3 regions of the Pseudochrobactrum algeriensis genome follow, and region 1 is predicted to be linked to each of the others. Evidence: predicted binding sites of a transcription regulator. Region 1 holds the regulator's gene; each other region holds the start of a gene.
The links. The regulator LexA, encoded in region 1, represses DNA repair genes until DNA is damaged. The targets are predictions, from matches to a motif close to TGTTCNNNNTGTGTTCNG.
Positions count from the first base shown of each region.

Region 2: a site for LexA is predicted at 1,469-1,486, ahead of parE (DNA topoisomerase IV subunit B). Genes of this name have one in related genera too.
Region 3: a site for LexA is predicted at 5,953-5,970, ahead of KHQ09_RS05055 (PA0069 family radical SAM protein). Genes of this name have one in related genera too.

Region 1 covers NZ_CP075361.1:1,345,567-1,356,235, reverse strand. Annotated here, with positions in the region: gene KHQ09_RS08350 (SurA N-terminal domain-containing protein) at 1-165, shown strand, start outside; gene trpD (anthranilate phosphoribosyltransferase) at 219-1,241, shown strand; gene trpC (indole-3-glycerol phosphate synthase TrpC) at 1,243-2,040, shown strand; gene moaC (cyclic pyranopterin monophosphate synthase MoaC) at 2,044-2,520, shown strand; gene KHQ09_RS08330 (molybdopterin molybdotransferase MoeA) at 2,554-3,774, shown strand; gene lexA (transcriptional repressor LexA) at 3,981-4,703, shown strand; gene KHQ09_RS08320 (ComEC/Rec2 family competence protein) at 4,916-7,459, opposite strand; gene gltX (glutamate--tRNA ligase) at 7,717-9,135, shown strand; gene gltA (citrate synthase) at 9,517-10,669, shown strand, end outside.
Region 2 covers NZ_CP075361.1:1,490,648-1,501,316, reverse strand. Annotated here, with positions in the region: gene lipB (lipoyl(octanoyl) transferase LipB) at 1-232, shown strand, start outside; gene KHQ09_RS08975 (DMT family transporter) at 303-1,235, opposite strand; gene parE (DNA topoisomerase IV subunit B) at 1,681-3,882, shown strand; gene KHQ09_RS08965 (Y-family DNA polymerase) at 4,168-5,427, opposite strand; gene KHQ09_RS08960 (GNAT family N-acetyltransferase) at 5,492-5,965, opposite strand; gene gatA (Asp-tRNA(Asn)/Glu-tRNA(Gln) amidotransferase subunit GatA) at 5,972-7,453, opposite strand; gene gatC (Asp-tRNA(Asn)/Glu-tRNA(Gln) amidotransferase subunit GatC) at 7,580-7,867, opposite strand; gene KHQ09_RS08945 (hypothetical protein) at 8,147-8,611, shown strand; gene KHQ09_RS08940 (hypothetical protein) at 8,624-9,109, shown strand; gene KHQ09_RS08935 (hypothetical protein) at 9,185-9,664, shown strand; gene KHQ09_RS08930 (metal-dependent hydrolase) at 9,715-10,428, opposite strand; gene ruvX (Holliday junction resolvase RuvX) at 10,528-10,669, shown strand, end outside.
Region 3 covers NZ_CP075361.1:661,353-672,021, forward strand. Annotated here, with positions in the region: gene KHQ09_RS05020 (cell wall hydrolase) at 1-480, shown strand, start outside; gene KHQ09_RS05025 (AtpZ/AtpI family protein) at 692-1,117, shown strand; gene KHQ09_RS05030 (F0F1 ATP synthase subunit A) at 1,298-2,050, shown strand; gene KHQ09_RS05035 (F0F1 ATP synthase subunit C) at 2,232-2,459, shown strand; gene KHQ09_RS05040 (F0F1 ATP synthase subunit B) at 2,571-3,182, shown strand; gene KHQ09_RS05045 (F0F1 ATP synthase subunit B) at 3,194-3,673, shown strand; gene KHQ09_RS05050 (ribonuclease HII) at 3,820-4,530, opposite strand; gene KHQ09_RS05055 (PA0069 family radical SAM protein) at 4,644-5,828, opposite strand; gene moaB (molybdenum cofactor biosynthesis protein B) at 5,992-6,540, opposite strand; gene KHQ09_RS05065 (4-(cytidine 5'-diphospho)-2-C-methyl-D-erythritol kinase) at 6,553-7,476, opposite strand; gene KHQ09_RS05070 (membrane protein) at 7,486-7,674, opposite strand; gene KHQ09_RS05075 (S49 family peptidase) at 7,788-8,642, opposite strand; gene nhaA (Na+/H+ antiporter NhaA) at 8,725-9,906, opposite strand; gene KHQ09_RS05085 (tRNA1(Val) (adenine(37)-N6)-methyltransferase) at 10,059-10,669, opposite strand, start outside.

The DNA of each region.
Region 1 (10,669 bases):
ACCGAGCCTGCCGGTGTCAGCGCGGAAAGCCTGCCACAGGGCACACGCGATGCGATTTCCTCACGCATTGGTGACGACCTGCTGGAACAGCTCGTCGGCCGTCTGCAGAGCGAATATCCGGTTAAAATCAATCAGACCCTGATGGATCAGGCTCTTTCCTTCTAACGCCTTCTCACCTTTGAAGGCAGGCGGAGCCTCACTAAAGATTCGAGTACACTATGTCAGATTTCAAAAGCTACATTGCCAAAGCTGTTACAGGCACACCTTTAACTCAGGCGGAGTCCAAAGCAGCGTTTGACATTATGATGTCCGGCTCCGCCACCCCTGCCCAGATCGGCGGTTTTCTGATGGCTCTGCGTATGCGCGGTGAAGCCGTTGCAGAAATTGCAGGCGCTGTGGAATCAATGCGGGCGAAAATGATCCCCGTCGATGCACCTGCCGGTGCAATTGATATTGTCGGCACCGGCGGCGATCAGTCCGGTTCCTATAACGTGTCCAGCTGTGCAGCCATTGTGACTGCGGGCGCAGGCGTGATCGTTGCCAAACACGGCAACCGCGCTTTGTCCTCGCGCTCCGGTGCGGCAGATACACTGGCAGAACTGGGCATTAATATTGAGGCCGATCCGGCAACAATCAGCCGCTGCATTCATGATGCAGGTCTTGGCTTTATGTTTGCGCCGATGCATCACTCTTCGATGCGCCATGTCGGCCCTGCCCGTGTAGAGCTTGGCACCCGTACAATTTTCAACCTGCTTGGCCCGCTCGCCAATCCGGCTGGTGTTAAACATCAGCTCGTCGGTGTTTTCTCCCGCGACTGGGTACTGCCGATCGCCAAAGTGCTGAAAGAGCTCGGCTCAGATCATGTCTGGGTTGTTTATGGCGATGGTCTGGATGAAATGACCACCGCAGGCACCACCAATATTGCAGCGCTGCATAATGGTGAAATCACCGAATTTAAAATCACACCGGAAGAAGTCGGCCTGAAGCGCGTTGCTTTTGACGCTCTCAAAGGCGGCGATGCACAGCACAATGCGGCTGCCCTGCTGCGCGTACTTGGCGGTGAAGCCGGTGCTTATCGCGATATCGTGCTACTCAATGCCGGTGCTGCATTAGTGATTGCCGGCAAGGCCAAAGATATCAAAGAAGGTATTGCCCTTGCTGCACAGTCGATTGACAGCGGCGCGGCCAAAGCCAAACTCGATCAGCTGATTGCTGTATCGAACAGCAAGACAAGTGAATAAAATGACCGATATTCTCAAAAAGATCGAAGCCTATAAGCTTGTTGAAATTGCAGAAGCCAAATCACGTTTGCCATTGGCAGACGTGAAAAAAGCTGCGGCCGATCAGCCGCCTGCCCGTGGTTTCCTTAAAGCATTGGAAGCAAAGCAGGCTGCCGGTTCTTTCGGTCTGATTGCGGAAATCAAAAAAGCCAGCCCGTCCAAAGGTCTGATCCGTCCGGATTTTGATCCGCCTGCATTGGCAAAAGCCTATGAAGATGGTGGTGCGGCCTGTCTTTCTGTTCTGACAGATACACCAAGTTTTCAGGGTGCACCGGAATTCCTGCAACAGGCGCGCGCTGCCTGCTCTCTTCCAGCGCTACGCAAAGACTTTCTGTTTGATCCTTATCAGGTCTATGAAGCACGTCATTGGGGTGCGGATTGCATTCTCATCATCATGGCAAGTGTTGACGATGCTATGGCACAAGAGCTGGAAGACACAGCCTTTTCGCTTGGCATGGATGCATTGATCGAAGTGCATGATGAAGCGGAGATGGAACGGGCACTCAAATTGTCTTCACGCCTGCTCGGCATCAACAACCGCAACCTGCGTACTTTCGAAGTTGATCTTGCAGTTTCTGAGCGTCTGGCAGCCATGGTGCCGGATGACCGCCTGCTGGTTGGTGAAAGCGGTATCTTCACCCATGATGATTGCCTGCGTTTGCAGAAATCCGGCATCTCCACCTTCCTGATCGGTGAAAGCCTGATGCGCCAGCAGGATGTGGCCAGTGCAACCCGCAAACTCCTGACCGGCAAAGAGTAAATTATGAGCAAGCTGACACATCTCGATGAAAGCGGCGCTGCGAATATGGTCGATGTCGGCGACAAAGCCGAGACTATGCGCATTGCGACCGCATCGGGTTGTGTCACGATGCAAAAACAGACGCTTGAGCTGATCCTTTCCGGCAATGCAGCCAAAGGCGATGTAATCGGCACAGCCCGTCTTGCCGGTATTATGGCCGCAAAGAAAACATCTGATCTGATACCGCTTTGCCATCCATTGATGCTGAGCAAAGTCTCGGTTGATATCGAGCCGGATGAGGCGCTGCCTGGTTTGCGGGTCAGTGCGACAGTCAAACTGACCGGCAAAACCGGTGTGGAAATGGAAGCGCTCACAGCTGTCTCCGTCGCCTGCCTGACGATTTATGATATGGCAAAAGCTGCCGATAAAGGCATGGTCATCGGCAATATCGCCGTCGACAGCAAAACCGGCGGTAAATCCGGTGACTGGCAGCGCTCTTAGCATATCGCTCTTATTTTTTACGGGGTAGGTTTCATGGCATTATTACCGGTTGATGAGGCTTTGCGGCTTTTGCTCGCGGATAAAATGCCTTCCGGCCATGAGCACGTCGCTCTGCATGAAGCCGGTGACCGTGTTCTTGCTACTTCGATCTTTGCCTCATTCAATCAACCGCCTTTTGATGCCTCGGCTATGGATGGCTATGCCATTCGCTTTGCTGATGCAGAACAACTGCCGGTGACACTGAAAGTCATCGGTGAATCTGCTGCAGGCAAAGGCTTTGACGGTACAGTCAGATCCGGTGAGGCTGTGCGTATTTTTACCGGTGCGCCAATGCCTGCCGGTGCCGACACGATTGTCATTCAGGAAGACACGCTGCAGGAAGGCAATCTGGTCACATTGTTACGGGATGTGGGCAAGAGCCGTCACATCCGTTTCAGCGGGCTGGATTTCAAAGATGGCGAATGTCTGCTGCAAACCGGTCATCTGCTTGATCCGGCATCGCTCTCTTTGGCTGCAGCGTCCGGCCACGCACAATTGCAAGTCTATAAACGCCCTAAAACAGCTATTCTTGCTACCGGCAATGAGCTTGTGCCTGCGGGCACTGTTCCTGCGGCAGATCAGATCGTCAGCTCCAACAGTTATGGTGTCGCAGAAATTGTACGGCGCAATGGCGGCACGGCAGATGATCTGGGCATTGTGCCGGATGATTTGGCCCTTATCGAACAATCCATTCGCAATGTTGCAGCTTCGGATGCAGATATTCTGATTACGCTTGGCGGCGCATCCGTCGGCGATCATGATCTGGTGCATAAAGCACTGACCAATTGCGGCGTTGAACTCGGCTTTTACAAAATCGCCATGCGTCCGGGCAAACCGCTGATGTTCGGCCAGCTGGATCGCGAAGGCAAAGTGCCCCTGCTCGTTCTTGGTCTTCCAGGTAATCCGGTTTCCAGTCTCGTTTGTTCCTATGTGTTTCTGGCGCCGCTGGTTGCGCGTCTGGCAGGCAAAGCCGCGACCACCTATATTGCCGGCGCCAGACTGGCACAGGACATGGCTGCCAATGGCAACCGCCGCGATTATGCCCGTGCGGCACTAACCCGCAACAGCGATGGCGAGTTACTGGCAACGCCTCTGCCGGTGCAGGATTCTTCCATGCTGACCGTCATTACCCGTGCGGATGCTCTGCTGATCCGTGAGCCCTTTGCGGAAACAGCTAAAGCCGGTGATCGCTGTCAAATCCTGATGATACGCTGAAATCCTTTAAACAATCGGATTAATCACTTTTAAAGCCTTGCAGAACAATACTGGAACATATAGTGTTCGTTCTGGGTTTGTTTTAAAAATTGATTCTCGCAACCGCGCCCCGTGCATGCGGTTATGCGTTTAGTCCGCACGACTTCATTATCTGCCACCATAATTTCAGTAAACGGCAGATAATATAAAGGCTTTGGGAGCGTATAATGCTGACGCGTAAACAACATGAATTATTGCTGTTTATCCATGACCGCCTGAAGGAAAGCGGCATTCCCCCTTCGTTTGACGAGATGAAAGAGGCGCTCAATCTCGCTTCCAAATCCGGCATTCACCGTCTGATTACAGCTCTGGAAGAACGCGGTTTTATCCGTCGTCTGCCAAACAGAGCGCGTGCGCTTGAAGTTGTGCGTTTACCGGATTCGATTGCACCAGGTCTCAACAGCCAGAAAAAATTCTCACCAAGTGTCATTGAAGGCGATCTCGGCAAAAAGAATGTCACCGAACTGCCTAAAAAAGCAGCGTCTGCAGCCGATCCGGAAGCACCTGCCGGTATCAGTGTTCCGGTGATGGGGCGTATTGCAGCCGGTGTACCGATTTCTGCGATCCAATCCCAGACCCATATGATTACCCTGCCACCGGAAATGCTTGGCAGCGGTGAGCATTATGCGCTGGAAGTTAAAGGCGACTCGATGATCGAAGCCGGTATTCTCGACGGCGATACAGTGATTATCCGCCGTGGTGATACTGCAAATGCCGGTGAAATCGTTGTGGCTCTGGTCGATGATGAAGAAGCAACACTCAAACGCTTCCGCCGCAAAGGCGCATCTATTGCGCTTGAAGCTGCCAATCCGGCCTATGAAACCCGTATTTTCGGTCCTGACCGCGTACGTGTTCAGGGCAGACTGGTTGGTCTGGTACGCCGCTACTAATATGCCAGCGGAGCGGAAACCGGCATTACTGCCGGTTTTCAACTACAGGCAGTTTATTGCTCCTGCTGCATATTCTTGCATGGGCAATAACGGGCCATTTTAAGTATTGCACCTCCCGATACAAATAGTGCCCTACAAGCTATTTTCGCTGCACTATTATGCTGTGACTACGCATTCATAATAGCTACGGTCAGAAAAAGGTGTGACAGTTCTTATTTTGGATCTTCCAGATTGCGGGCAGCACGGGACCAGAGGCGGTAGCTATGCCAAGGTCGTTGCGGCTCTCCCACTGCAAACACGACCTGCGCCTGTTCCGGCTTATATGCCAAACCAGCTTGATGCACTTGCGCCTTTATAGTCGCACTTTGCTGCATAGTTGGAAAAAGAGTTTGTGCTTTGTCTGTATGCTTGTGGCTATCCGGTTTCAGATAAATCTCTGCCACGCCTTGTAGTGCCAGTTGCTGGCGGGTGATGATAACAGGGGCACTTCGCGTTACTGCCCCTGTAATAATGCTGGCTTTTCTATCGGGACAAGACAGGTTTCCCGCATAAGCGAGAACGATAATATCACCGATATTACAGGCAATATCTGCCGCAGACCGGTTTTCCGCATAGATCAGCACCTGCCCGTTTTGCAGATCAAAACTGCATAACCCGTCCTCACAGACAAAACCTCCGGAATTTGCCGCGCTGCTATTATCCGGCGTTTTAACCTCATGGATTCTGTAGGCCTTGCGCCAGTTATCCGTTGTGAACGCAGCCGGTCGCGCACGGTTTACATAAAGACTATTGTTCTGGCGGACTGCAACCAGTCTGGCATCTTCCGAGATAATAATATCCGGCAAAGTGTTCATACTCAGTACAATCCCGCCAAGGATCAGAAAGAACAGCGATATCAGCCGCAAATGACTGGTAAAGATCATTGCTGTAAGCATTGCCGCTGTCCAAAGCAACAATACCGGCACGGGCAACAGGCCGGGGACCAGATCAGGGGAAAGTCCGGCAACAAAATGCGCAATCCATTTGACCAGCTCAATGCCTTTGCCCATCACCTGTAAAGGCAGCCATTCCAGTCCTAAAGGCATCAGCAGCAGAGATAGCACAGCGAAAGGCATAATCAGTACCGAGATCACCGGCAGTGCCAGTGCATTTCCCAGCATGCCAAGCGGTGCCATATTGTTAAAATGAAAGGCTGCAAAAAGCCCGCTGGCCGTACCGGCTAAAAGCGAAGTCGCCGCAATCCCGCCAAGCCAAATCCTGAGCTTACCCCCCAATGTCGTCTGCCGCATTACCTGTTCATTGCTTTGTCTCTTGCGTAATTTCCACCATGCAAAGCCTGCAATCAGCGCACCGGTTGCCGAGTAAGACATCTGAAAACTCGGCCCCAGAATTTCATGCGGTGTCACAAGAATACTGAACAGCGCTGCAATCGCCAGATTGCGCAAGGTCAGAGCTTTACGATCTAAAATCACCGCACAAAGCATCACGGCCAGCATGATAAAACTACGCTGTGCCGCCACATCTGCACCCGACAAAGCCAGATAAAAACCGGAAGAAAACAGCGAAATCAGTGCGGCGATTTTCTTCACCGGATAATACAGCGCTAAAGACGGGAACAGTCCCGCAATGCCACGCAGGCTCACCATGACAATAGCTGCTGCCAGCGCCAGATGCAGGCCGGAAATTGAGAGAATATGCGCCAATCCTGCAATGCGCAGCGCCTCATTGGTTGTCACGCTGATCCCTGCACGCTGGCCGGAGATCAGCGCTGCTGCCACCGCCCCTTCTTCGCCGGGCAATGCCTGCATAATCCGCCCGCCGATTACAGCCCGTATCTGACCGGTCAGCGCCTCAATTGAAGCAGTCCAGCTCTTTGATACTGCATCACCTGCAAAGTCATCATCGACCAGTTTCGGCACGCCGAGATAAAAGCCATTACCGCCAATGCCGCGAAAATATCCATGAAATGCGAAATCATACTGCTCGGAACGTACCGGCCCGCCATGGGGACGCAATCGCACCGCTCCTTTCAGAACAGAACCGGTTTCAGCCTGTGCAGGTAAATCACGGGCAGAGAGCCGCAACCGCTGCGGCGCATAGCGCAAATGCGGTTTTTCCGTTGTCAGCACATCGGCAACAATACGCCAGCGTCCGGCTTTGCCATTGTCTTCAGCCTCCTGCTCGAGCGAGACAATCCGCGCCGTCAGAGTGGTTGAAACAGAACTGCCAAGCATTTGCGTTGCATAGCGCTGCGTCTCCCATTTCGCAGCCAGCATACCGGTCATAAAGGCTAATATCAGTATAAGGCTGATGCGCCTTATCAGCGTATCCCGCAGCAAAAACAGCAGCCAGCCGAACAGACATGCCGGCACAAACAGCTCTATCCAGTATGGTTCGGCCTTCAGGGAAAAATAATGAACCGCCCCTGCTCCACTCGCAACGGCCAACAACAGGAAAACCGTCCCGCGTTCATATTCAAACAGCAGAGCATCACAGATATTATCCAGAAAACGCTGCCAATATTCCCGCAGATTGAGCCGGATGATCCGTGCCCGCTTTCGTCCGCTATAAACAGCACCATCATCGGGGATAATCTCTGCATCCGGCACCGGAGCAAAACCGAGCATGAATTGCTCGGCAGTTAATCCGCTGCTATGCTTCGACCGGACAGCAGCACTCCCTGACCCGCCATCATCATGACGGGACTCAGTCTTGCTTGCCTGATGGCCACATTCACCGCCATAACCATTCGCCATGCTGTCTGAATTGCCCCCGCACCTGACAGCTGCACAATTATACGTCCAAAACAGCCTATTTCACGCAGGAATCTTGCATTGAGCGGCGTTAAACACCGGTTCTGCGCTTTGATTTTTGCATCAAGTCTTGCACGTTGTGCTGCCTATGCTACATGAACAGCACAAGAAATCGAGAGGCGGCCAGTTACATTCTTTAGCCGATATATTCGGATATAAGCGTAAGATCCTGTAACCTTGCCGCAGATACGGAGCGACTGATGTCATCACCCGTTATTACCCGCTTTGCGCCTTCACCGACCGGCTATCTGCATATCGGTGGCGCTCGTACAGCGTTGTTTAACTGGCTTTATTCCAAACATACCGGCGGCAAGATGCTGCTGCGCATTGAGGATACCGACCGCGAGCGCTCCACAGAGGCGGCAACGGCAGCTATTCTTGAAGGTCTGACATGGCTCGGCCTGACATGGGACGGCGATGCCATCTCCCAGTGGGAACGCGCACCGCGCCACCGCGAAGTTGCTGAAGAACTGGTGAAAGCCGGTAAAGCCTATTATTGCTATGCCTCACCGGAAGAACTGGACGCAATGCGTGAACTGGCGCGTGCTGAAGGCCGCCCGCCGCGCTATGACGGCCGCTGGCGTGACCGCGATCCGTCGGAAGCACCGGCAGGTGTGAAGCCGGTTATCCGCATTAAAGCGCCGCGAGAAGGTGAAACCGTTGTGCTGGATGATGTGCAGGGCGAAGTCCGTTTCCCGAACAAGGATCTGGATGATTTCATCATTCTGCGTTCCGACGGCGCGCCAACCTATATGCATGCGGTTGTGGTCGACGATCATGATATGGGCGTTACCCATATTATCCGTGGTGACGACCATCTGACCAATGCCGCCCGCCAGACTGTTATTTATCAGGCAATGGGCTGGGATGTGCCTAAAATGTCCCATATCCCGCTGATCCATGGTGCGGATGGTGCCAAGCTCTCCAAGCGTCACGGTGCGCTCGGCGTTGAGGCCTATCGTGCAATGGGCTATCTGCCTGAAGCACTGTGCAACTATCTGGTTCGCCTCGGCTGGAGCCATGGTGATGATGAAATCATGACCATTGAGCAGATGATTGAATGGTTTGATACCAAAGACATCAACAAGGGCGCATCGCGTTTTGACTTCCAGAAACTGGAAGCCATTAACGGTCACCATATCCGTGCCAGCGATTCAGAAACGCTTACCAAGGCGCTGATCGATGTTCTGCCTTATATTGAAGGTGGTGCAGAATTGCAGGCTCTGCTGACCGATGAGCGCCGTGCGCAGCTTGTTGCAGCAATGCCGGGTCTCAAAGACCGTGCAAAAACGCTGGTGGAACTGGCAGACGGTGCGAAATTCCTGTTCGTTTCCCGTCCGCTGCCGCTGGATGAAAAAGCTGCAAGCCTGCTCAATGATGAAGGCCGTGCAATACTCAAAGATGTGTTGCCGAAGCTGGAAGCTGCCGAGTGGAATGCTGATGCGCTGGATGCCGTTGTCCGCGCCCATGCGGAATCAACCGGCCTGAAGCTTGGCAAAATTGCCCAGCCTCTGCGTGCGGCCCTCACCGGCCGCGCCACTTCACCGGGCGTTTTTGACGTTCTGGTGGTTCTGGGTCGCGAAGAAGCGCTCGGACGTATTCAGGATCAGGTCGTATAAAGCCTGCCAGAAGCCGTGTTCTTTCAACAGAATACGGCTTCAAACACGTCCTGAACACAGGAGTGTGATTTTCAAAAACCGGCCTCTGTCGTAAGAATGGCTAATTGACAGAAATTTGTTCAGAAAAACGCAAATTTCCACATTGCAACCTCCAACATTTACGATAGTTTGAGCCATAAATTTTGCAGGCCGTCATTCACAAATATCATGAATTTTGAGTGACGGCGGCTTAAGGATATTTTTCAAACTGGCAGCGCCGGTAAAAATACCCTAACTGTATGTTTCTATGCATAAGACTAAACCGAAACACCCGTTTTCGGCATTATGCTCCAAATTTACTGCTATCCACGAGCAGTGAGCGCGATGATGAAAGGAACCAGTATGTCTAATACGACAGCGACAATCACGCTAAATGGCAATTCGACCGAATTGCCGGTCCGCAAAGGTACAATCGGACCAGATGTCGTCGAAATCGGCCCGCTTTACAAGAATACAAATTCCTTCACATACGATCCTGGTTTCACTTCAACCGCTTCCTGCGAATCCAAAATCACTTATATTGACGGTGACGAAGGCGTTCTCCTGCATCGCGGCTATCCGATCGAACAGCTCGCCGAACAGGGCGATTTCCTTGAAACCTGCTACCTGCTTCTCTACGGCGAACTGCCAACCAAGACCCAGAAAGCAGACTTTGACTACCGCGTGACCCGCCACACTATGGTGCATGAGCAGATGTCGCGCTTCTTTACCGGCTTCCGCCGCGATGCGCATCCGATGGCCATAATGGTTGGCTGCGTTGGCGCCATGTCCGCCTTCTACCACGACTCAACCGACATTACTGACCCGCATCAGCGTATGGTTGCTTCGATCCGCCTTCTGGCGAAAATGCCGACACTGGCTGCAATGGCCTATAAATATCATGTCGGTCAGCCTTTCGTTTATCCGAAGAATGATCTTGATCTGGCTTCCAACTTCCTGCGCATGTGCTTTGCAGTGCCTTGCGAAGAATATAAGGTCAATCCGGTTCTGGCACGCGCTATGGATCGTATCTTCATCCTTCATGCGGATCACGAGCAGAACGCTTCGACTTCGACCGTTCGTCTCGCCGGTTCTTCGGGCGCGAACCCGTTTGCCTGTATCGCTGCCGGTATTGCCTGCCTCTGGGGCCCTGCTCACGGCGGTGCTAATGAGGCTGCATTGAACATGCTGGCTGAAATCGGCTCGGTTGACCGTATTCCTGAATATATCGCCAAGGCAAAAGACAAGAACGATCCGTTCCGTCTGATGGGCTTCGGTCACCGCGTTTACAAAAACTACGATCCGCGCGCCCGCATCATGCAGAAAACCACGCATGAAGTACTCGGCGAACTCGGCATCAAAGATGATCCGTTGCTCGATGTTGCGATGGAACTGGAAAATATTGCACTGACCGATGAATATTTCATCGAGAAGAAGCTCTATCCGAATATCGACTTCTATTCCGGTATCACACTGAAGGCTCTCGGCTTCCCGACAGAAATGTTCACTGTTCTTT
Region 2 (10,669 bases), 150 kb from region 1:
GGCTGAAGACAAGATTGCTGCAATCGGTATTCGTCTGCGTCGCTGGGTCAGCTTTCACGGCATCTCCATCAATGTAGAGCCGCAGCTTGAAAATTTCGGCGGCATTGTTCCCTGCGGCATTGCCGAGCATGGTGTAACCAGTCTTGTCGATCTGGGGTTGCCGGTCTCCATGGATGATCTGGATGTGGCGTTGAAGCAAAGTTTCAATGATGTTTTTGGCGATGTGAAATAATAAAAACATTAAACAACATGTTGTTTTAAAATGATAAAGGCGGCTTTTGAGCCGCCTTTACTTTTTTCACTCATGCGGAAAGCATTGCCTTCTCCGCTTCCGCACTGCGCTTTTGCTCGCGGATGAAAACATAAATACCGGAACCGATAATAATGGCGATGCCGAACCATTTTGACAGGCTTGGGAAATCACCGAAGAAGATCAGCCCAACGGTCACGGCCATAACGATTTCGACATATTGAAATGGCGCAAGAATAGATGCCGGTGCCAGCTGAAATGCCTGCACTACCAGCAAATGTCCGCTGGCTGCAAAGACACCGATCATGATCAGCATAAACCACGGGAACAGCGAGGTAGGCAACACAAATTGCAGATCGGGAATAGCCGCAGCCTCACCGAAGATCATAACAGCCAGCCCCATAATGCTGCCCCCGATACCGGCATAAAGCTGCATGACGACGGGACGCTCATTGAGGCCGAATTTACGGTTCAGCACCAGATAAACTGCAAACAGAAAAGCTGAAATCATCGGCAGAACCGATACCCAGCCAAACACGCTCCAGCTTGGCTGAATCACGATCACGGTTCCGAGCAGACCAACCAGCACGGCACTGAGACGACGCCAGCCCACCTTCTCATTAAGAAAAATCATAGAAAGAACTGTGAGAATGAGCGGTTCAACAAAGAACACGGCCAGCGCATCGGCCAACGGCATATATTTTACCGCCGTAAAAAAGCACAGGCTGCCGAGTGCAAGCAGACAGCCACGAAACAGATTGCCCCAGAGATGCTCTGTTTTAAGGCCAAGTCCGCGACTGAACAGGACAATTGCACCTAAGCTAATCAGCCCCTGCACAAAGAAACGCATGAAGCTGATGGTGGCAGGCGGAATATTCTCTTCCATTGCCAGCCATTTGCCGGTTGCATCCATAAGCGGCACAATAAGCATGGCACAGATCATCGTAATCATTCCGCGCACATGCGGCTGTAACCGGTCTTGCATTTTCATTCCCCTGCGGCAGAGCCGCCTTCATTTCATTCTCTGTTCTCATCACGGCTTATATGTTTAAGCAACCACTCTCTCCCGCCCCTTGTCTGATTGTGCCAAACCGTCACCATAAGGACACAGAGCCCGCTATGCTGTCGCGGATTGGTTCCAGCATGATTTGACAATTCCGATATAATTGTTCAAACAAAATAAATCTGCGGAAAAGTCAGGATTACCGGCATTTAAACAGGAACGTAAAGAGAACCTTTATCGCTTTAGCGATATAAACATGCCAAACTATCTGTGATTCGATTTTCCGTAATTCCGAAGCGGTTCCGGTTTTCCTGAAACAGAAAATCCGTTTCGTAACTTTGTTTTCCCGCATTTATGCGAAGCTGAAGCATTCTTTCAGCAGCAAAATGCTCCGTATCTATTTGAACGAACAGGCCAGCCATTTCACATGGATAATAGCGACGATCTTTTTTCGAATATTCTCAGCAATGCACGCGGACGTCAGGCGATACAGTCTGAATCTCCGGTCAGTGTTGCCGAAACTGTTTCGTCTCCTCTTGAGCCTGCACCTGTTGCAAAGCCAGCAGCAGAGTTGCGCCCTGCTCCTGCCGTGAAACCTGCTGTCGTTGAACCTGCTCCAAAACCTGTCGCAGAGCTTCGCCCCGCTCCGACTTCTGCACCTGTCGCGGAACTCCGTTCTGCTCCGGCAAGTTCCGATGGCAGCGATTATAACGCCTCCGCCATTCGTGTTCTTGAAGGGCTGGAGCCGGTACGCTTACGTCCGGGCATGTATATCGGTGGTACCGACGAAAAAGCACTGCACCATTTGTTTGCCGAAGTCATCGACAATGCGATGGACGAAGCTGTTGCCGGTCACGCCAATTTCATTGATGTTAATCTCGATGCTGAAGGCTTTCTGACTGTCAGCGATAACGGCCGCGGTATTCCGGTTGAAAACCACCCGCAGGTGCCGGGCAAATCCACGCTTGAAGTGATTATGACCAAGCTTCACGCGGGTGGTAAATTTGACGGCAAGGCCTATGAAACCTCCGGCGGTCTGCACGGCGTTGGTGTTTCCGTGGTCAATGCACTGTCCGACTTGCTGGAAGTCGAAGTGGCGCGTGCCCGTCGTCTCTATCGTCTGCGCTTTTCGCGCGGCCTGCCATTGGGCGATCTGGAAGAACTGGGCGAAGTGCATAACCGCCGTGGTACGCGTGTTCGCTTCCATCCCGATCCGGATATTTTCGGTAAGAATGCGAAATTTGATCCTGAGCGCCTTTACCGCATGGCACGCTCAAAAGCCTATCTGTTCGGCGGCGTTGAAATTCGCTGGTCTTGCGACCCGTCTTTGCTCGATCCAAAAAAAGGCATTCCGGAAAAAGCTGTTTTCCATTTTCCGGGTGGTCTGAAGGACTTCCTCGCCGCCTCGCTCGGCAAAGAATTTATGGTCACCAGAGAGATTTTCTCCGGCAAGACTGAAAAACAAGGCGGTCACGGTGCCGTTGAATGGGCGATTGCATGGTATGGCGGCGACAGTTTCGTCCATTCCTATTGTAACACCATTCCGACCGGTGAAGGCGGTACGCATGAAGCGGGTCTGCGTCTGGCGCTTACACGCGGTCTCAAGGCCTATGCGGAACTGACCAATAATAAACGCGCTTCGGTGATTACCACTGATGACGTGATGATTTCTGCCGCCGGTATGATGTCAGTTTTCATTCGCGAACCGGAATTTGTCGGTCAGACCAAGGACAAGCTGGCAACAGTTGAAGCGCAGCGCATCGTGGAAAATGCGATCCGCGATCCGTTCGATCACTGGCTGGCAGCCTCGCCGCAGGAAGCCTCGAAACTGCTCGACTGGGTGGTTGAGCGTGCGGAAGAGCGCCTGCGCCGCCGTCAGGAAAAAGAAACCACCCGCAAGACTGCAACACGAAAATTGCGTCTGCCGGGCAAGCTGGCTGACTGCTCGCAGAATTCGGCTGCCGGTGCGGAATTATTCATCGTTGAGGGTGACTCGGCGGGCGGCTCTGCAAAACAAGCGCGTAACCGAACCAATCAGGCGATCTTGCCGCTGCGCGGTAAAATCCTCAACGTGGCCAGTGCCGGCCGTGACAAGCTGACAGCCAACCAGCAGATCGGTGATCTGGTGCAGGCACTCGGTTGCGGCACACGCAAGAATTATCGTGAAGATGATCTGCGTTATGACCGCATCATCATCATGACCGATGCTGACGTCGATGGTGCGCATATTGCTTCACTACTCATCACTTTCTTCTATCAGGAAATGCCGCAGCTGATTACCGGCGGGCATCTCTATCTCGCTGTGCCACCGCTTTACCGTCTTAGTCAGGGTGGCAAAGTTGCCTATGCCCGCGATGATGCGCATAAAGATGAGTTGATGCGCACCGTGTTTACCGGCAAAGGCAAGATCGAAATCGGCCGCTTTAAGGGTCTTGGCGAAATGCGTGCCGACCAGCTTAAAGAAACGACCATGGATCCGAAGAAACGTACTTTGCTGCGCGTGGATCTGGTGGAAGATGAAAACGGTTCGACCAAATCTACGGTAGATGACCTGATGGGCACCAAGCCGGAAGCTCGCTTCCGCTTCATTCAGGAAAATGCTGAATTCGTTCAGGAGCTGGATATTTAATGAAATGAAAAAGCCGGTGACAACACCGGCTTTTTTTATGGAACATTTCCGGTTCGTTCTGAAACAGAAGAAATGCTCTATTATTTTATCCGTATTTTTCTCAATGAAAAACAAGACAAGAACTCAGTCTGGCAACCTGATTTCCAAGTGTAGACGCTTTCCACTTTTGGGAATGCGCACGGTGTCTGATAGCAGGACATATCAGCCAATAAATCGCCTTGGTTATTCTCTTCCTTGAATACCAACCGCAATGGGTATTTGAGCTATTTCAAACTTCAATAACGCTCAATAATCATCCAGATCAGGAATGCGGCCAAAAGCGATTTTACCGCCGATATAAGAGCCGGGGGCAATAGATGGTCCGAGGCTCAGAACATCCGAACCGAATTGTTTGCGCACGCGGTCAAGCGTATCTGAAACCTGTTCCCAGCGCTGCTGACGCTGCTTGTCTTGCGGCTCATCAAACAAGTCGTGACTGTCGACCACCTCACCGGACAGATGATGCAGATAAATATGCACATTCTTGACCTGCCGGAAATCAGCCTTGCGAAACGAAGGGTGCATGAGCAGTCGCCTGTGCAACTGTGAGAGACAGGTGAGAAAACAATGATCGTCCCGTGACGGCGGGAACACACCTTCAACCGAGACGGATTCCTGCCCCTTGATCCGCCAGCCATAGACCAGAGCACCGGCGCGATAATGTTCTTTACGCAAACGGCGCGAGGCACTCATACAGAGCAGCCGCGCGCATTGCAGAATTTTATCGGGCTGACGCCAGTCCCGTGGCAGCACACGACCATGGCCAAACATACGGCGATGCGTTTCCTGTTTCTCCACCGCATAGCCATGCAATCCAGCGATGAAACGCTCCCCCTCAACACTATTCCAGATCGCCCGACCTTGTTTCGGGCTGATCTTCCAGAGCTCTTCAACCGTCGTAATACCGGAGCGCAGCAGGCGTGCTTCCACACCGGCGGCAATGCCCGGAAGGTCACGTAGTTTCAGCTCCAGAAAGCGATGAGGAATATCTTCCGGCCGCACAATCACCAACCCGTCCGGCTTGTCAATTTCCGCTGCGATCTTGGCCAGTAGCTCATTGGGAGCAACGCCTATAGAACAGGTCAGTGCTGAGCCTAGCTTTTCACGCAATGCCGCTTTAATCGCCAGTCCCAAAGCCTCTGCCTGTCGGGACTCCGACGGCAGCAAGCGGCAAACCAGTTCATCAATGGAGCGCACGCTGCCTATCGGCAGCACCGTATCAATAATATCCAGTATTTTGTGATGTAGTTTGACATATTCATCCGGCCGCGCTTCCACAATCGCAATCTCAGGACAGATTGCCCGTGCCTCACGTACCGATGTGCCGGTTTTCAGACCAAGTTTCTTGGCCTCTTTGCTAGCCGCGATCAGGCCGGTAAATTCGCTGGCATGAGGCACAACGCCCACCGGCCTGCCCTGCAAAGCAGGATTCATCTGCTGCTCGGCACTGGCAAAAAAACTGTCAAAATCGAGATAAAGCCGTTCCGGCAGATCAGGTTTACGCATGGTATTTGTTCCGCAACTATCGCAGAACAAAATAGGAACATTAAATGATTTTGGCAAGCCTGAATTACAGATCAGCCTGCATTTTCACCTTTTCCACAACCCGCGCCAGACTGGCTGACCATTCTTCATAGCGGCGGATAATTCGAAAGCCGCATTTCTCATAAAGCTTTATTGCAGGTAAATTGCGTGCATGGGTGCCGATTTCCGCAGTCTGAAATCCGAGCATAACAATTTGTGCCAGCAATGCATCAACCAGCAATGTACCGATGCCCTGCCCGTGATGCGCCGGATCCACCCAGATATCAGATACATAGTTCTGATTGGTATCGCGTGCGCCCCAGCCGCAAATCACGCCATCCTGTTCAGCGACGAGAATATAATCCAGATAATCCTGCGCTGAATGCAAAAAAGCCAGTTCAGCGCGTCTGCGCTGATCCGGCTCTTCTGTTTCATGACTGAATATGTGGGAAGCCCATGCATCAGCTCCGATACGGGCAATCATCGCCAGATCAGCGTTTGTTGCCTGCCGGAGCTGCATGCGGTGTTACCACCAGCGTTTAGGCGCGAACTGGCCTGCAGCCTGCTCAATCACATGAGCTGCCTGAAACAGTGCTTCTTCCTCAAACGGACGACCAATCAGCTGGAGACCGAGCGGCAGACCATTTTCGGACAGACCGGCAGGTACGGAAATACCCGGCAGGCCAGCCATGTTCACAGTAACGGTGAAGATATCATTGAGATACATTTTCACCGGATCAGCGGCCAGTTCCTTGTCGCCCAGCTTGAAGGCCGCGGATGGCGTTGCTGGTGTCAGGATTGCATCCACACCGGCAGCAAACACATCTTCAAAGTCTTTCTTAATCAGCGTGCGGATTTTCTGCGCCTTGACGTAATAGGCGTCATAATAACCGGCTGACAGCACATAAGTGCCGATCATGATGCGGCGTTTGACTTCCTTGCCGAAACCTTCCGCGCGGGTGTTTTCGTACATTTCAACAATGTCTTTACCCGGTACACGCAGGCCGTAACGAACGCCGTCATAACGTGCGAGGTTCGACGATGCTTCGGCCGGAGCCACGATGTAATAAACAGCCAGTGCCTGCTCGGTATGCGGCAGCGAAATGTCAACAACTTCCGCACCGGCATCTTTCAGCCACTGAACGCCCTGCGCCCAGAGTTTTTCGATTTCTGCCGGCATACCGTCAATGCGATATTCACGCGGAATACCGATTTTCATGCCTTTTACGGATTTGCCAAGGGCTGCTTCATAATCAGGAACCGGCAGATCGACAGAAGTCGTGTCTTTCAGATCAACTGAAGCCATGGATTTCAGCAGAATTGCGCTGTCACGCACATCACGGGCAATCGGGCCTGCCTGATCGAGTGAAGATGCAAAAGCAATTGTACCCCAGCGGGAAACGCGACCATAAGTCGGCTTGATACCAACAGTACCGGTGAAAGCCGCAGGCTGACGGATCGAACCACCGGTATCGGTTGCAGTTGCACCGGCGCACAGGCGTGCAGCCACAGCCGCAGCAGAACCACCGGAAGAACCGCCCGGAACCAGCTTCTCTTCCGAGCCTTCTGCGCGCCAAGGGCTGACCACAGGACCGTAATAGGAGGTTTCATTGGATGAGCCCATTGCGAACTCATCCATATTCAGCTTGCCGAGCATAACCGCACCATCTGCCCAGAGATTGGCAGTAACAGTCGATTCATAATCCGGCTTGAAGCCATCGAGAATATGCGAACAGGCCTGCGTATGATCGCCTTTGGTCGCGAACAGGTCTTTTACGCCCAGCGGAATACCTTCCAGCGCACCGGCTTCACCTTTTGCCAGACGTTCATCCGAAACCTTGGCCATCGAACGAGCCTTATCATGGGTAACGCTGACATAGGCGTTGATCGCACCATTCGCTTCATCAATCGCCTTGAGATAGGCATCGGCCAGTTCGGTTGCGGTAAAGGCTTTGGCCTTCAGCTTGTCACGCGCCTCGGCAATGGTGAGTGCGGTTAAATCAGTCATTCTATCAATCCTGTTCAGGGCTTTTCATGTGCTGTCCGCACCGTTTCAAAAACCGGACTTCGCGTCGGGAGCAGTTACAGCTCATATTGAAACAGGAAACAGCAGTCGGATGGATCAGGGCGGGGATTATTCGATAACTTTTGGCACCATGAAGAAGTTTTCTTCGGTGATTGGTGCATTAGATACGATTTCCGAAGCGATATTGCCGTCAGATACCTTGTCTTCACGCAGACGCATGGCGGTCGGAATAACTGAGGTCATCGGCTCCACGCCATCGACATTCACGCTGTCGAGCGATTGCACAAAGCCCAGAATAACATTGAGTTCACCGGTCATTTTCTCGGCTTGTTCTTCATTGACCGCAATACGGGCAAGATGCGCAACGCGCTTGACTGTAGTTAAATCGACGGACATGTCGTTCTCCGATAAATGCGAAAATGCGGTGATCGCTGCCGGTCGTCCGGCATGAATACAGCCCGCAAGGAATTTCTCTTATTCCGGCTATAACCCTGCACCCGCTCAAGTGCAATATTGGCGATGCATTAAAGCACACACCATGATGCGAATTCATCCCCCCTGCGCCAGCTTAGCTCACCTCAGAAAAGAGGAGTGAGACCTGTCAAATAAATCAGGCGATACATCTGAAAATGTAATTTAATATCATTGAAAATAAATTCTTCCCGAGGAAGTCGTATGTTCTTGTTCACTCTAAGCCCTAAAAATGCAGAAGATTTTTACATAAAGGCACAAGCACTCATTGAGAATGATAATGTATATTCACTTATACTAGCTCCAATACAAAATCCTTCCGAAATACTTAGCAGTCACACTTTATTTACTCACTCTGCACAACGTCCACGGAGCCGTCACCCTGCTCAGGAGAGCTTTGATGCCTCCTTATTTTATCATGCAGATAGCAACGGTTTTCTCGCCTTAGGAAATAACAATGACCATGCTCCAGCTGCAATCAACCGCGCCCTCACCCCACAAACAGCACCGAAATTTCACATCACAAAAACAACAGACAATTACTACACGATACACACAACAAAAGAAAATATAAAATATTATTTATATTTCAACAACTTAACCAATGAGATAAATTTTTTAAATTACATCAATGATGATAAATATTTATGGATTATAAATCCTCATTAGAAGAGGCAACTTATGTTAATATTTAGTATACGTCCAATGTCATATCCAAATAAATACCTTTCTGTAAATACAGATAGACCATTTTTTGGCGGATATTATTTAACTGTAGCAAAAACAAAAGATCAAAAATCGATATCCTTCACATCAACTCAGTCAATTATAAACAATGAAATTACAGGTACTCCATCCTTGCACTACAATCCTGGAGAAAATTCATTTTTATATTTTAAACCTGCTTTAGATACATACGGAGCAATAATTGCCGTTGCAGAAAATTCAGTCGAACCATCTATACTTTCAAAACTTTACATCAATATGATTAATATAAGTACATGCTATATTTACGTACACACAGCAAACAGTGACCCAGCAATTGATTACCCAAACACATACGTCTTATCCTATCATGCAGCAGAGGATAAAGTTTATTTTTCTAAAAGCCCTCTTTATCCAAATGAAAAAATCTGGCTCATAGATATATACCCGCAACATGACTAGCACTGAAAAAAATAACAGCTAATAATATTTTTTAAATATGCCAAAATAAAAACGCAACATTTGAAAGGATGTAAGATGTTTTTATTTAGCTTCAAACCATTTTCATACAACAATCCAAATATAGTTACAGATACAACAAATCCAATTACGGATCCAGTATACAGCGGATACAAATTAACCACAAATCCAACACTGGATTACAGCACAATTGACTACACAAATTCAAATAATATTACAGACATAACAGCTACAAACGAGTTTACATCAGTATTTTACAGTCCGAAGTATGAAGGCTTTATACAAGCACTCGCTGCAACAGCAACCCCAGGCGGCAGTATTGATGTTGGATTGGTTACGAATGTTACGCCGGCACTCGCAACGAAATTTATCATTAAGAGAAAAAGCGCAACAATTTTTAAAATTTCAACTACAATAAATAATAACAAATTTAATTTATGCTACACATCTGATCTTGGTGTATTTCTTAGCAACGACATAGATTATGACGTTGAATCTGTCTGGGCTGTTAGTTTTTATATTGAAAATCCATCTTAACACCAATGATCAAGCTCCCCATTAACTTGATAAATGGGGAGTATTTGCTATCAAACTACCAAACTACCACCGACTTCCAGAACCTTAACTTCCGTGGAGGTCTTCTCCATACCGTGTACAAAATCATCTGCTGTTGCATCCAGCAGGCCGAATGTACCGAAATGGCAAGGAATGGCTGTTTTGAGCGCAGGGAAATAACGCTGACAGGCCAATGCGGCCACTGCGCCACCCATGGTAAAGCGGTCACCGACCGGCACCAGAGCAATCTCCGGCTGATGCAATTCATTAATCAGCGCCATATCGGAGAAAATATCCGTATCCCCCATATGATAAAGCACCGGTGCGCCCTCATCATCAAAATGGAACACCAAGCCATTGGCATTACCAAGCGAATGGGAAATACCGTCTTCCGTCAAACTTGCGGAAGAATGCAGCGCATTGACGAATGTTACAGAAAATCCGTTGTGAAAAACTGTACCACCGGTATTCGTCGGATCGACTTTTTCCACGCCGCGATACTCCAGCCAGTCACAAAGATCAGCATTAGCGATAATTGTTGCGCCTGTTTCTTTTGCGATGCGAATAGTGTCGCCGACGTGATCGCCGTGGCCGTGTGTCAGTGCAATATGCGTCACGCCTTTGGTCACTTCAGCAAAATCCAAAGCGGAACCGGTCGGGCTCTGACTGATAAAAGGATCGATCAGAATTACCGCCTGCGAAGTTTCAACGCGGAAAGCAGAATGGCCGAGCCAGGTGATTTTCATGATATTCCCTTTGCCGATGCATATTGTTATAGGCACAGTTAGAATGCACTGCGCTGTCTTTGCAATATAGTATGACATTACCGGATCAGGAAACGAGATATGGCTGTATCAACAATTGAAGAGCTTGCGGCAAGCCTGAGCTATGGTCAGCTGGTTGCCGGTCTTGATCTGGGTACCAAAACCATCGGCATCGCTGTCTCTGATCTCGGACTTTCCTTCTCCCATCCGCGCCCCGTTCTGA
Region 3 (10,669 bases), 680 kb from region 1:
CGCTTCATTCCGCCAATCAGTGCGCGGGATCACAATTGGGCGGCAACCCCGTTGCCACCGGCGGCATTCAGTGCGGCAGAGCAGAAATGTCTGGCTGAAGGTATCTATTTTGAAGCGCGCGGCGAGCCGGTCAAAGGGCAGGCGGCCGTTGGTCAGGTTATTCTCAACCGCGTACGTAACCCTGCTTATCCTTCCACGATCTGCGGCGTGGTCTATCAGAACAAAGACTGGCGTAATGCCTGTCAGTTCTCCTTCGCCTGTGACGGTTTAAAACATCGTGTCACAGAGCCGGGTCACTGGCGCATGGCACAGCAGGTAGCAAAAGCTGTCACAGCGGGTCAGATCTGGCTGCCGGAAGTGGGTTCGGCGACCCATTATCATGCAACTTATGTGCGTCCTCGCTGGGCCTCAACAATGGAAAAAGTCAAAAAGATCGGCCTGCATGTTTTCTACCGGACTTATGGCGGCGGCTGGAGCTGATCTGTCAAGGATTCGCTGTCTGAAATCACGGCGTGAAGCAGGATTCAAGGCCTGCTTCATGCTGCTGCCTGTTAAGTATATGATTTAATAATACAAAAAACCTTCAACTTCTGTGCAGACAGTGCCTTGACGAATGAGTTGGCTGTTAATATGTTGCGGCCGACTTCAGAGTGGGGTGGAAACCTCGGTTTTCTTGCCAAAGGAGGCATGAATGGCAGTCGGGAAAACACCCGAAAAGCCACAGCAATCCGATGATGCGGCAAGCGAAGCTGGTGGTCCGGTGCAGACCGGATCTCAGGCCGACGCTCAGGGGAGTCTGGACGACCGTCTTCGTAAGCTTGAAAGCCATCTGGCTGCTAAGGGCGTGGGGGTGGAATCCAAAAAAGATGAACAGGCTGAGAAAAACGCAAGCTCTATGGCGCAGGCCATGAAATTATCCAGTGAATTTATCGCTGGTATCGTGGTAGGTGCGGTTTTAGGTTGGTTTTTTGACCGTGTTCTGGGTACGAACCCTTGGGGATTGATTATCTTTCTCTTTTTAGGATTCGGTGCCGGTACTCTGAATGTTTTACGCACCGCAGGATATGTTGCAGAAAGCGGCAATAATGTGGGCGAGAAGCAACAGAAAGAAAAATAATGTGCATAAAGGTTATCCTTCATATGCACGGCAGTGAATAAGCCTGTAAAGGCAATCAGGGCGGCTCAGGCAGATTTGCTTTTGAGTGTTCTGAAAAGACCGGAACGCAAGTTTGCGGTTGAGAAGCGCCCTCGGGCATGAATGTAACGCCTTCGGGCACGGGTGACAGGTGAGGTTAAGGTGGCAAACGATCCGATCCATCAGTTTCAGGTTTCCAGATGGATTCCTATCGATGTCGGCGGTGTCGATCTGTCGTTTACGAATGTGTCCGCCTTTATGGTGCTGACTGTCGTAACCGCTTCCGCTTTTCTGTTTCTGACATCAGCAGGCCGCGGCATTGTTCCGACTCGCCTGCAGTCAGTTTCTGAGATGGCCTATGAGTTTGTGGCATCCTCCTTGCGGGATTCTGCCGGTTCTCATGGGATGAAATTTTTTCCGTTTGTGTTCTCTCTGTTCACATTCATCCTTGTAGCAAACTTTATCGGTCTGTTCCCGTATTTCTATACCGTAACCAGTCAGATTATTGTTACTTTCGCGCTGGCGCTGCTGGTGATCGGAACAGTGATTATTTACGGTTTCTTCAAGCACGGTTTCCGCTTCCTCAAGCTGTTCGTGCCAAGCGGTGTTCCTATGGCTATCGTGCCGCTGGTATCCGCGATTGAAATCATTTCCTTCCTGTCCCGTCCGATCAGCCTCTCTGTGCGTCTTTTCGCCAGTATGCTGGCCGGCCACATCACCGTAAAGATTTTCGCAGGCTTCGTGGTTTCCATGGCTGCACTCGGTCCGCTCGGTGTTGGTGGTGCGATCCTGCCTCTGTTCATGACCGTTGCTATTACCGGTCTGGAATTCCTGGTCGCATTCCTGCAGGCCTATGTGTTCACTGTTCTGACCTGCATGTATATCAATGATGCAGTTCATCCGGACGGTCACTAACTGAAATTACTGCTGTCCGTTATCGGGCAGCAGTCTTGCCTATCTACCAATCAGGCTCTGCATTTTGAAAATACCTGTGTCTGACACATGATTTTGAAATAACAGGTCGCTCTGAAATATCACCGGCGGGTTTCCGCCAGAACTGAAATCCGCATTTATATCAATCCAGAAGGAGCTTAACATGGAAGCGGAAGCAGCAAAGTACATCGGCGCAGGTCTGGCCTGTTTCGGTATGGCCGGTACGGCTCTCGGCCTCGGCAACATTTTCGGTAGCTTTCTTTCGGGTGCACTGCGCAATCCGTCTGCCGCTGACAGCCAGTTCGGCCGTCTGGTATTCGGCTTCGCCGTAACTGAAGCTCTGGGCATCTTCTCGCTGCTCATCGCGCTTCTGCTCCTGTTCGCAGTTTAATCTTAAGCTGCCGGATTAAATCGGCCGCATATGCAAAAATCTCCTTGTGAGACCTGAAGGCATATGCGGCTGGTTATCGTTTATTAAGCCTGAGTGATAAGGGGAAAATGGATGTTCGTGTCCACGGCGTTTGCCCAAACCGCAACTGACTCTCAGCCGGCACCAGTGTCGGGAGCTGACAGTGGCAACTCTGTTGTGCACACTGAAACAGGTGTGGCGCACGATGCCGGTAAAGGCGTGTTTCCACCATTTGATTCCACCCATTATGCATCGCAGCTTCTGTGGCTCGCGATTACCTTCGGGCTGTTCTATCTGTTCATGTCGCGCGTTGTGCTGCCACGTATCGGCGGCGTCATCGAAACGCGTCGTGACCGTATTGCACAGGATCTGGAACAGGCTGCACGCCTGAAAACCGATGCTGACAATGCAATTGCTGCTTACGAGCAGGAACTGGCTGAAGCCCGCAGACACGCGGCTGTTATCGGTCAGGAAGCCCGCGACAAGGCAAAGCATGACATTGATGCTGAACGCAAAACCGTTGAAGCATCGCTTGAAAAGAAATTGGCTGAAGCTGAAGAACGCATCGCTGCCATTAAGGCAAAAGCGATGAGCGATCTCGGCTCGATTGCTGAAGAAACAACTGCAGAAATCGTTGAGAAACTGCTTGGCGGCAAGTCCGACAAAGCTGAAATCTCAGCTGCTGTTAAAGCTGTCAGCGCGTAAGGGAGACCATTATGGATGCAACATTTATTGCCCTCGTCGGTCTGATTATTTTCCTGGCGCTGTTGGCCTATCTTAAAGTGCCTGGCATGATCGGCCGTTCGCTTGATGAACGTGCTGCCAATATCGCCAAGGAACTGGACGAAGCACGCACCCTGCGTGAAGAAGCTCAGGCTCTGCTTGCTGAATATCACCGCAAGCGCAAAGAAGCTGAAAAAGAAGCCAGCGAAATCGTTGCTGCTGCACAGCGTGAAGCTGCAGCTCTCCTGAGCGAAGCAAAAGCGAAGTCGGAAGATTATATTGTTCGCCGCAACAAGCTGGCTGAACAGAAAATCGCTCAGGCTGAAAGCGATGCTGTTAATCAGGTTCGTGCATCTGCAGTGGAAATCGCTGTTGCTGCTGCCGGTTCGCTGATTGCAAATAAAATGGACGCAAAAACTGCCGGTGAAATGTTCAAAGCATCACTGGATCAGGTTAAAACCAACCTGAATTGATTGCAGTTCATAAAGTTCAAAAAAACGCCGCTTTATGCGGCGTTTTTTTATGTCTGAAATCGGGCTTGCTGTTCTGCGGCGATGCTTATTTCTTGCAGTTAAGGATATCCTGAAACCGGCTCGGGGGCGCGTATTCAGTATCTCGCTTATTTATCCGCTGTCCAGCGTCCCTTGATTGGCGCAAAGCTGTAGCGATGCAAACCGGTAATCGGCCCTTGTTCTTCAATCGCCTGCCGGTGCGCCGCAGTGCCGTATCCTGCATGTTTCTCAAGGCCGTAAGCAGGATGGATAAGACCTGCGCGTTCCAGCATCTTGTCGCGGGTGACTTTGGCAATGATCGAAGCGGCGGCAATAGTCAGGGATCGCTGATCCCCTTTGACCAGTGTCATGGCAGGGCAGGGCAATCCGCTTGGGGTTTTATTGCCGTCGATCAAAGCATAATCCGGACTGATTGTCAGACTATCCACGCAGCGCTTCATTGCCAGCAGTGAGGCTGCGAGAATATTGCTTTCATCAATGGTACGGGCACTGAGGCTGCACAGGCTGACTGCAAGTGCCTTTTCCATGATGCTGTTAAACAGCCGGTTGCGCTTGGCAGCGGTGAGCCTTTTTGAGTCATCCAGACCTTCAGGCAGATTATCAGGGTCGAGGATCACGCAGGCAGCAACAACAGGCCCTGCAAGAGGGCCGCGGCCGACTTCATCGAGCCCTGCAATCAGTTTGTACCCCTGAGCTTGCAACTGCTGCTCATGGCTGTAATCCGGCGTGAAGATTTCAGATTTGTCAGCCTTTATCTTGGCTGGCGACTTCGGTCGCTTTTCAGAAAAAAGCGGAGAATCAGATGGTGCTTTACTCATGTGCTGAGATTGCATCCTATCTAATTCTCCGCAAGCCACATCGCAAAAAGGGGGGCACGATGTGGAAGGCTGCTGGCAAAAGGACGGGCAGCCTATATCTGCTGGAGGGCAGATCAGAAAAGCGAGAGCTGAACGCCGCTTGTTTGCGGCGGGGTGAACAGATCACAACGCAGGCGCCGTTTATGAATATTCAGCCCGAGCTTTTTAGAGGTAATCTCAAAACGCCGGCCAATTTGCCATGCATAAGGACCATCACCACGCATCCGCTTGCCCCATTCCGCATCATAGTCCTTGCCGCCGCGCATTGAGCGCAACAGGGACATGACATGGCGGTAACGGTCAGGAAAATGCTGCAGCAGCCAGTCCTTGAAGAGGGGCGCGACCTCATAAGGCAGGCGTAGCAAGACATATCCGGCCTCGCGTGCGCCCATCGCATAGGCGGCATCCAATATACGTTCAATCTCGTGGTCATTGATGCCGGGGATCACAGGGCCAAGCATCACCGATGCCGGAATACCTGCCTCATTCAGCTGTCGGATGGCCTGTAAGCGCAATCCCGGAGTTGAAGCACGCGGCTCCATATTCCGTGCTAATTTGGCATCCATCGTGGTGACAGAGAGGGCAACCTTTGCCAGACCACGCTCGGCCATCGAACCCAGAATATCAATGTCGCGGGTAACCAGTGCGGATTTGGTGACGATGCCGACCGGATGATTGGCGGCATCCAGCACACTCAATATATCCCGCATAATCCGCCATTTCTTTTCTACCGGCTGATAAGGGTCTGTATTGGTGCCAATGGCGATCGTCTTGGGAATATAACCGGCTTTGGAAAGTTCCTTTTCCAGCAACCGTGCTGCATCGGGTTTAGCAAAGAGTTTGGTTTCAAAATCAAGACCGGCAGACAGTCCCATATAGCTGTGGGTAGGGCGGGCGAAGCAATAAATACAGCCATGCTCGCAACCGCGATAAGGATTGATTGAGCGGTCGAAATTAATATCCGGCGAGTCATTGCGGGTGATAATGGTGCGCGGCTTTTCGATTTGGACTTCTGTCTTGAACGGTTCCAGCTCTTCCAGAGAGTTCCAGCCGTCATCACTGTCGATACGTGTCTGACTTTCAAACCGGCCGGAAGGATTGATACCGGCACCACGTCCGCGACGGCGGCTGTGGTCAATCCGCAAGCCGGTTCCGTCAACAATAGCATTTGCCTGATCTGTGCGCTCCGATCCGAAGACTGCCGGACGGGAGAAGACGGCCTGATCGGCTGGTCCGAAAATCTCCTGTAAAATTGCCATAGCTTTCTCCTTGCCGGAAATGCAGAGGCATGACCGGAGCAAAACAATCAAAATGAAGCAATGAATACAGCGCGAATTATGCGACTCTGATGCGCCGTTTATGGTTCAAATTTAATCTGAAAATAAGAACAAAGCAAGAACTTAATTTATGTCTTTTTAGCAGTCAGCTTTTGCGTTTCAAATGCTCATCAAGGCGCGGCATGATTTCAACGAAATTGCACGGGCGGTGACGATAGTCGAGCTGCTGGGCGAGAATACCGTCCCATGCATCGCGGCAAGCGCCGCCGGAACCCGGCAGGACAAAAACAAATGTCTGGTTGATGAGACCGGCAGTTGCGCGGGACTGGATCGTGGAAGTACCGATCTTGGCATAGGACTGCTGATGGAAGATCACTGAAAACCCGTCCATACGCTTGTCGAAGACCGGCTCCAAAGCGTCAGGTGTCACATCGCGTCCGGTGAAGCCGGTGCCGCCGGTGGTAATCACCACATCAATCGCCGGATCTTTGGACCATTGCACAACCAGCTCGCGGATTTTTGCAGCGTCATCAGTCACGATCTGCCGGTCACGCAACAAATGGCCTGCCTCTTCAATACGGGAGGCAAGAAATGCACCGGATGTATCGGTTTCCAATGTCCGGCTGTCTGATACCGTCAGCACCGCAATCCCCACCGGAATGAACGGACGCTCGGCTTTGGCTGTATCGGACATGGTTGTCTCCGGTTAAATCTTGTCGGGCAGGGTCGTGGTTGCGCAGACAAACCAATGCGGATTTTGCTGTTGCAAATGCATTACCGCCTGTTGCGCCTGATCCTCTGTATCATAAATGCCGAAGCAGGTCGCGCCTGAGCCGGACATTTGCGCATATTGTGCGCCGCTGTCCCGCAAAGTCTGGAGAATTTCCGGCAATTGCTGTGCAAGCTCTGCAGCGGATGGCAGCAGATCATTGCGGGTTGATTGCAGGAAGTTGCAAAGCTCCGCCTGACTATTCAAGCGTGTCAGTTCCGGCAGTGCAGGATTATCACGCTTCTGCATATGTTTGAAAATCTGGGGCGTGGAAATTGCTGTTCCGTCATTCACAAGCACCAGCGACAATACCGGCAGGCCGGACAGCCGCTGCACATCTTCACCGATGCCCTTGGCAATCAATGCACCGCCGTTGAGCTGACCATGCAGGCACATCGGCACATCAGCGCCAAGCTGAAGGCAAATCTGCTCAAGCAAAGCCTGTTCCGCTTCGATATTCCACAAGCGCAAGAGCAGCGCCAGTACTGTGGCGGCATCGCTAGACCCGCCGCCGATACCGGAAGCAACAGGGAGATTTTTTTCCAGATGAATGGCAACGCCGGAGCTGTGCTGCGGAAAATGCGCGCGCAGAAGATCACGCGCTTTTAAAACAAGATTGTCGCCATTGGCTGGCAGCCCCGCACCAAAGCGGCCGGAAAGCGTAAAACTGTCTTCCTGCGTAGAGGAAACTGTGAGTTCGTCACCGTAATCGGCAAAGGCAACAAGCGTATCCAGCAGATGATAGCCGTCCTCGCGCCGTCCGGTCACATGCAACGCCAGATTAAGCTTGGCATAGGCTGTGGCGCGAAGATGTGAGGCAGTCTGTTGGCTCGCTGCCTGTGAAGCTAAAATATCTGGCATGCTTTAGGATCAGTCTTTATCTGCCGGACGGTAAACACCGGTTTTCGGGTCGCGCACCAGCGTGCCACTGGCTCCTGTGCGAGCTTCCTGTTCGGCCTGACGAACTTTCTGGGAAACACGCGCCGCTTCGCGCTTGAAGGAGCGATAGCCATAGATCGCAGCTGCAACCAGAAGGATCAGAAAAATCAGCTGTGGCATACCGGCTCCTTTCCGGAAAAATAACATGCCTGTTGATTTAATCAGGCTGTAACCTCGTTTCAAGAAGCTCTTATAGCATCTTATTCTGATGATATTATGATAACATATGCCTGTTACAGGCCATAGCGTGACCAAAGAGCTTTTTCTTCGAGTACATTCATCAGGCTTTCACCTGCTGCGCCAAGCATTTGCGCATGAGAAATACCGCCGGTATTTTTGCGCCCCAGCAGTCCGCGCGAAGGCTGGATCAGATTAAGCTTGGTTTTTTCGCCATAGAGCTTGCGCAGATGTGAGCGCATATCATCCAGACCATCAATCAGCCCGAGCTGCAAAGCTGTAATGCCTGTCCAGAACTGACCGGTGAAAAGATCGTCATTGTCCTGCAATTTACTGCCGCGGCGCTCTTTCACCATATCAATAAAGGTCTGGTGAATTTCCAGTTGCAGCGCTTTGATATGTTCGACATCCGATGCTTTTTCCGGCTGAAACGGATCCATCGTGGCTTTGTTTTTACCGGCTGTGTACACGCGGCGCTCAACGCCGATTTTCTTGATCAGTTCGGTAAAGCCAAAGGAAGCGGAAACCACGCCGATTGAACCCAGAATGGAAGACGGATCAGCAATAATCTCGTCTCCGGCAATAGCGATCATATAGCCGCCGGAAGCCGCCACATCCTCAACAAAGACATGGACTTTCTTGTTCTTTTCTTCGGCCAGGTCACGGATGCGCTTATAGATCAGCCGCGATTGTACCGGTGAACCGCCGGGGGAATTAATGCTCAGCGCCACAGCGGGACTGTGCTTGTTGTCAAAGGCTTTTTCCAGCTGAACCGCGATGCCTTCGAGCGACAGATTTTGCCGTAAAGGGCTGTTGCCTGTCATGATCGCACCGCTCAGCCGGACAACCGGAATTTCAACACTGGAAGCCCGGAAGCGACGCGGGATAACACGGCTGATAAGTGACGGCACTGAAAATCTCCGGTGTGAAAATGCAGACGATAAAATAGTTTTCACCCGCTGTTATAGCCACAGCGGGTGAAAACTGAACCTGTTATTTTACAGCGCGGTTGCGTGTGGAAATGCGCAGCAATGCCCAGCCACAAACGGCGGAGAGCAGGGAGCCGAGCAGAACACCAATCTTGGTTTCGCTGTGCAGCAGGTCATTGTCAAAGGACAGCAGGCCGATGAACAGGCTCATGGTAAAGCCGATACCGCAGAGCAGTGCCACACCATAGAGCTGTGTCCAGCTTGCACCCATCGGTTTGGTGGCAATCCCTGCACGGATAGCAATCCATGCGGCACCGAAGACGCCAATCTGCTTACCGACAAACAGGCCGAGCGCAATACCGAGTGTGAGCGAGTCACCAAGGATCGACGGGCTCATGCCGGCGAAAGAAACGCCCGCATTGGCAAAGCCGAAGATCGGTACAATGACAAAGCCGACCCATTTTGCCAGCGCATGTTCCAGCGTGTGCAGCGGGGAGCTCATATCATCAGGGCGGCCAAGAGCCGGCTTGATCGGAATAGTCAGCGCGGTCAGCACACCGGCAACCGTTGCATGAACACCGGAGCGCAGTACAAAATACCAAAGCACGGCACCGAGGATCAGATATGGAGTGAGGCGCATAATGCCCATCTTGTTCAGAACAAACATCAGCGCAAAAATACCGGCAGCACCGGCGAGATAGAGCGTGGCAATATCGGCGGTGTAAAACACGGCGATAATCGCAACGGCCGCAAGGTCGTCAAGAATGGCGAGTGTTGCCAGAAACACTTTCAGGCTGGTCGGAACGCGTGGGCCGAGCAGCGACAGCACACCGAGTGCAAAGGCAATATCGGTTGCCGACGGAATAGCCCAGCCGCGAATGGTTTCAGGATTTGACCAGTTGAAACCGGCAAAAACCAGTGCCGGAACAATCACGCCGCCCGCGGCGGCAATGCCCGGCAAAGCGCGGTTCGACCAGCTGGCAAGCTGGCCGTCGAGAAATTCACGTTTGATTTCGAGGCCAACGAGAAGGAAGAAGACGGCCATCAGCGCGTCATTAATCCAGTGCAGAACGCTCATCGGGCCGAGCTTGCTCTCCAGAACCTGAAAATATGTGGCTGCAAGCGGCGAATTAGCAACGATCAGAGCCAGAGCAGCGGCAATCATCAGAGCGATACCGCTGGCGGATTCACTGTCGAGCCAATGGCGGAGCGTTGAGAAGGGGCGCTTGGTCTGGCTTTGTGTCATCCGGTATCGGCCTTTTTCTTTGCGGGCAGCGTTTTGACAACGCTCAACCCTTGATCTGTCCTCAGAGTTCCGCGCTTTAAATAGAGCGAAAGACCTGTTCGGACAGTCCGTGTTTTCGGGAAAATGTGCTCCGTCCTCCTGAACAACAACCGTTACAGGCTGTCGCAACCATTAATGAGGCTTTCTGCACGTGGCGTAAATTCATGGCCGGAACTTTTATGCAAAATTAACGGCGGCGCAAGGAAAACCGGAGCGCGGCTGCCTTTTATGCCCGTAATTACGACACGGATGGCCGGTTCATCCGGTCTGGCATAGAGCGGAAGAATTGCGATGCCGCCAAAACGGCGCTCCATCGCGGACAGAATTTCATTCAGATTAGCGGGGCGTGCGATAATCGCAATATTCCCGCGCGGGCGTAAAATGCCGGATGCTGTGCGTATCCAGCTTTCAAACATGCCCTGATGCATCACATGCGCCTGTGCCTTTAAATCGTCCGGCGTGGCACGGTCATGGCTCTGGTTGAAAGGCGGGTTCATAATCACATAGTCAAACTGATTATCAGCCAGCCCTGCTTCATGACGGGCTGGGCCGGTCATTGTCACATCAGCCTGCAGGTATGACAGACGGCCATGCATATGGGCATTTTCGGTCAATGCGCAGGATTTTTCCGCATAGAGCAGCATTTCCGGTGAGCGTTCAATCAGGGTGACATCTGTGCTTGCGCAGCGCGAGGCAACGGCCAGTCCCGCCGCACCGGCACCGG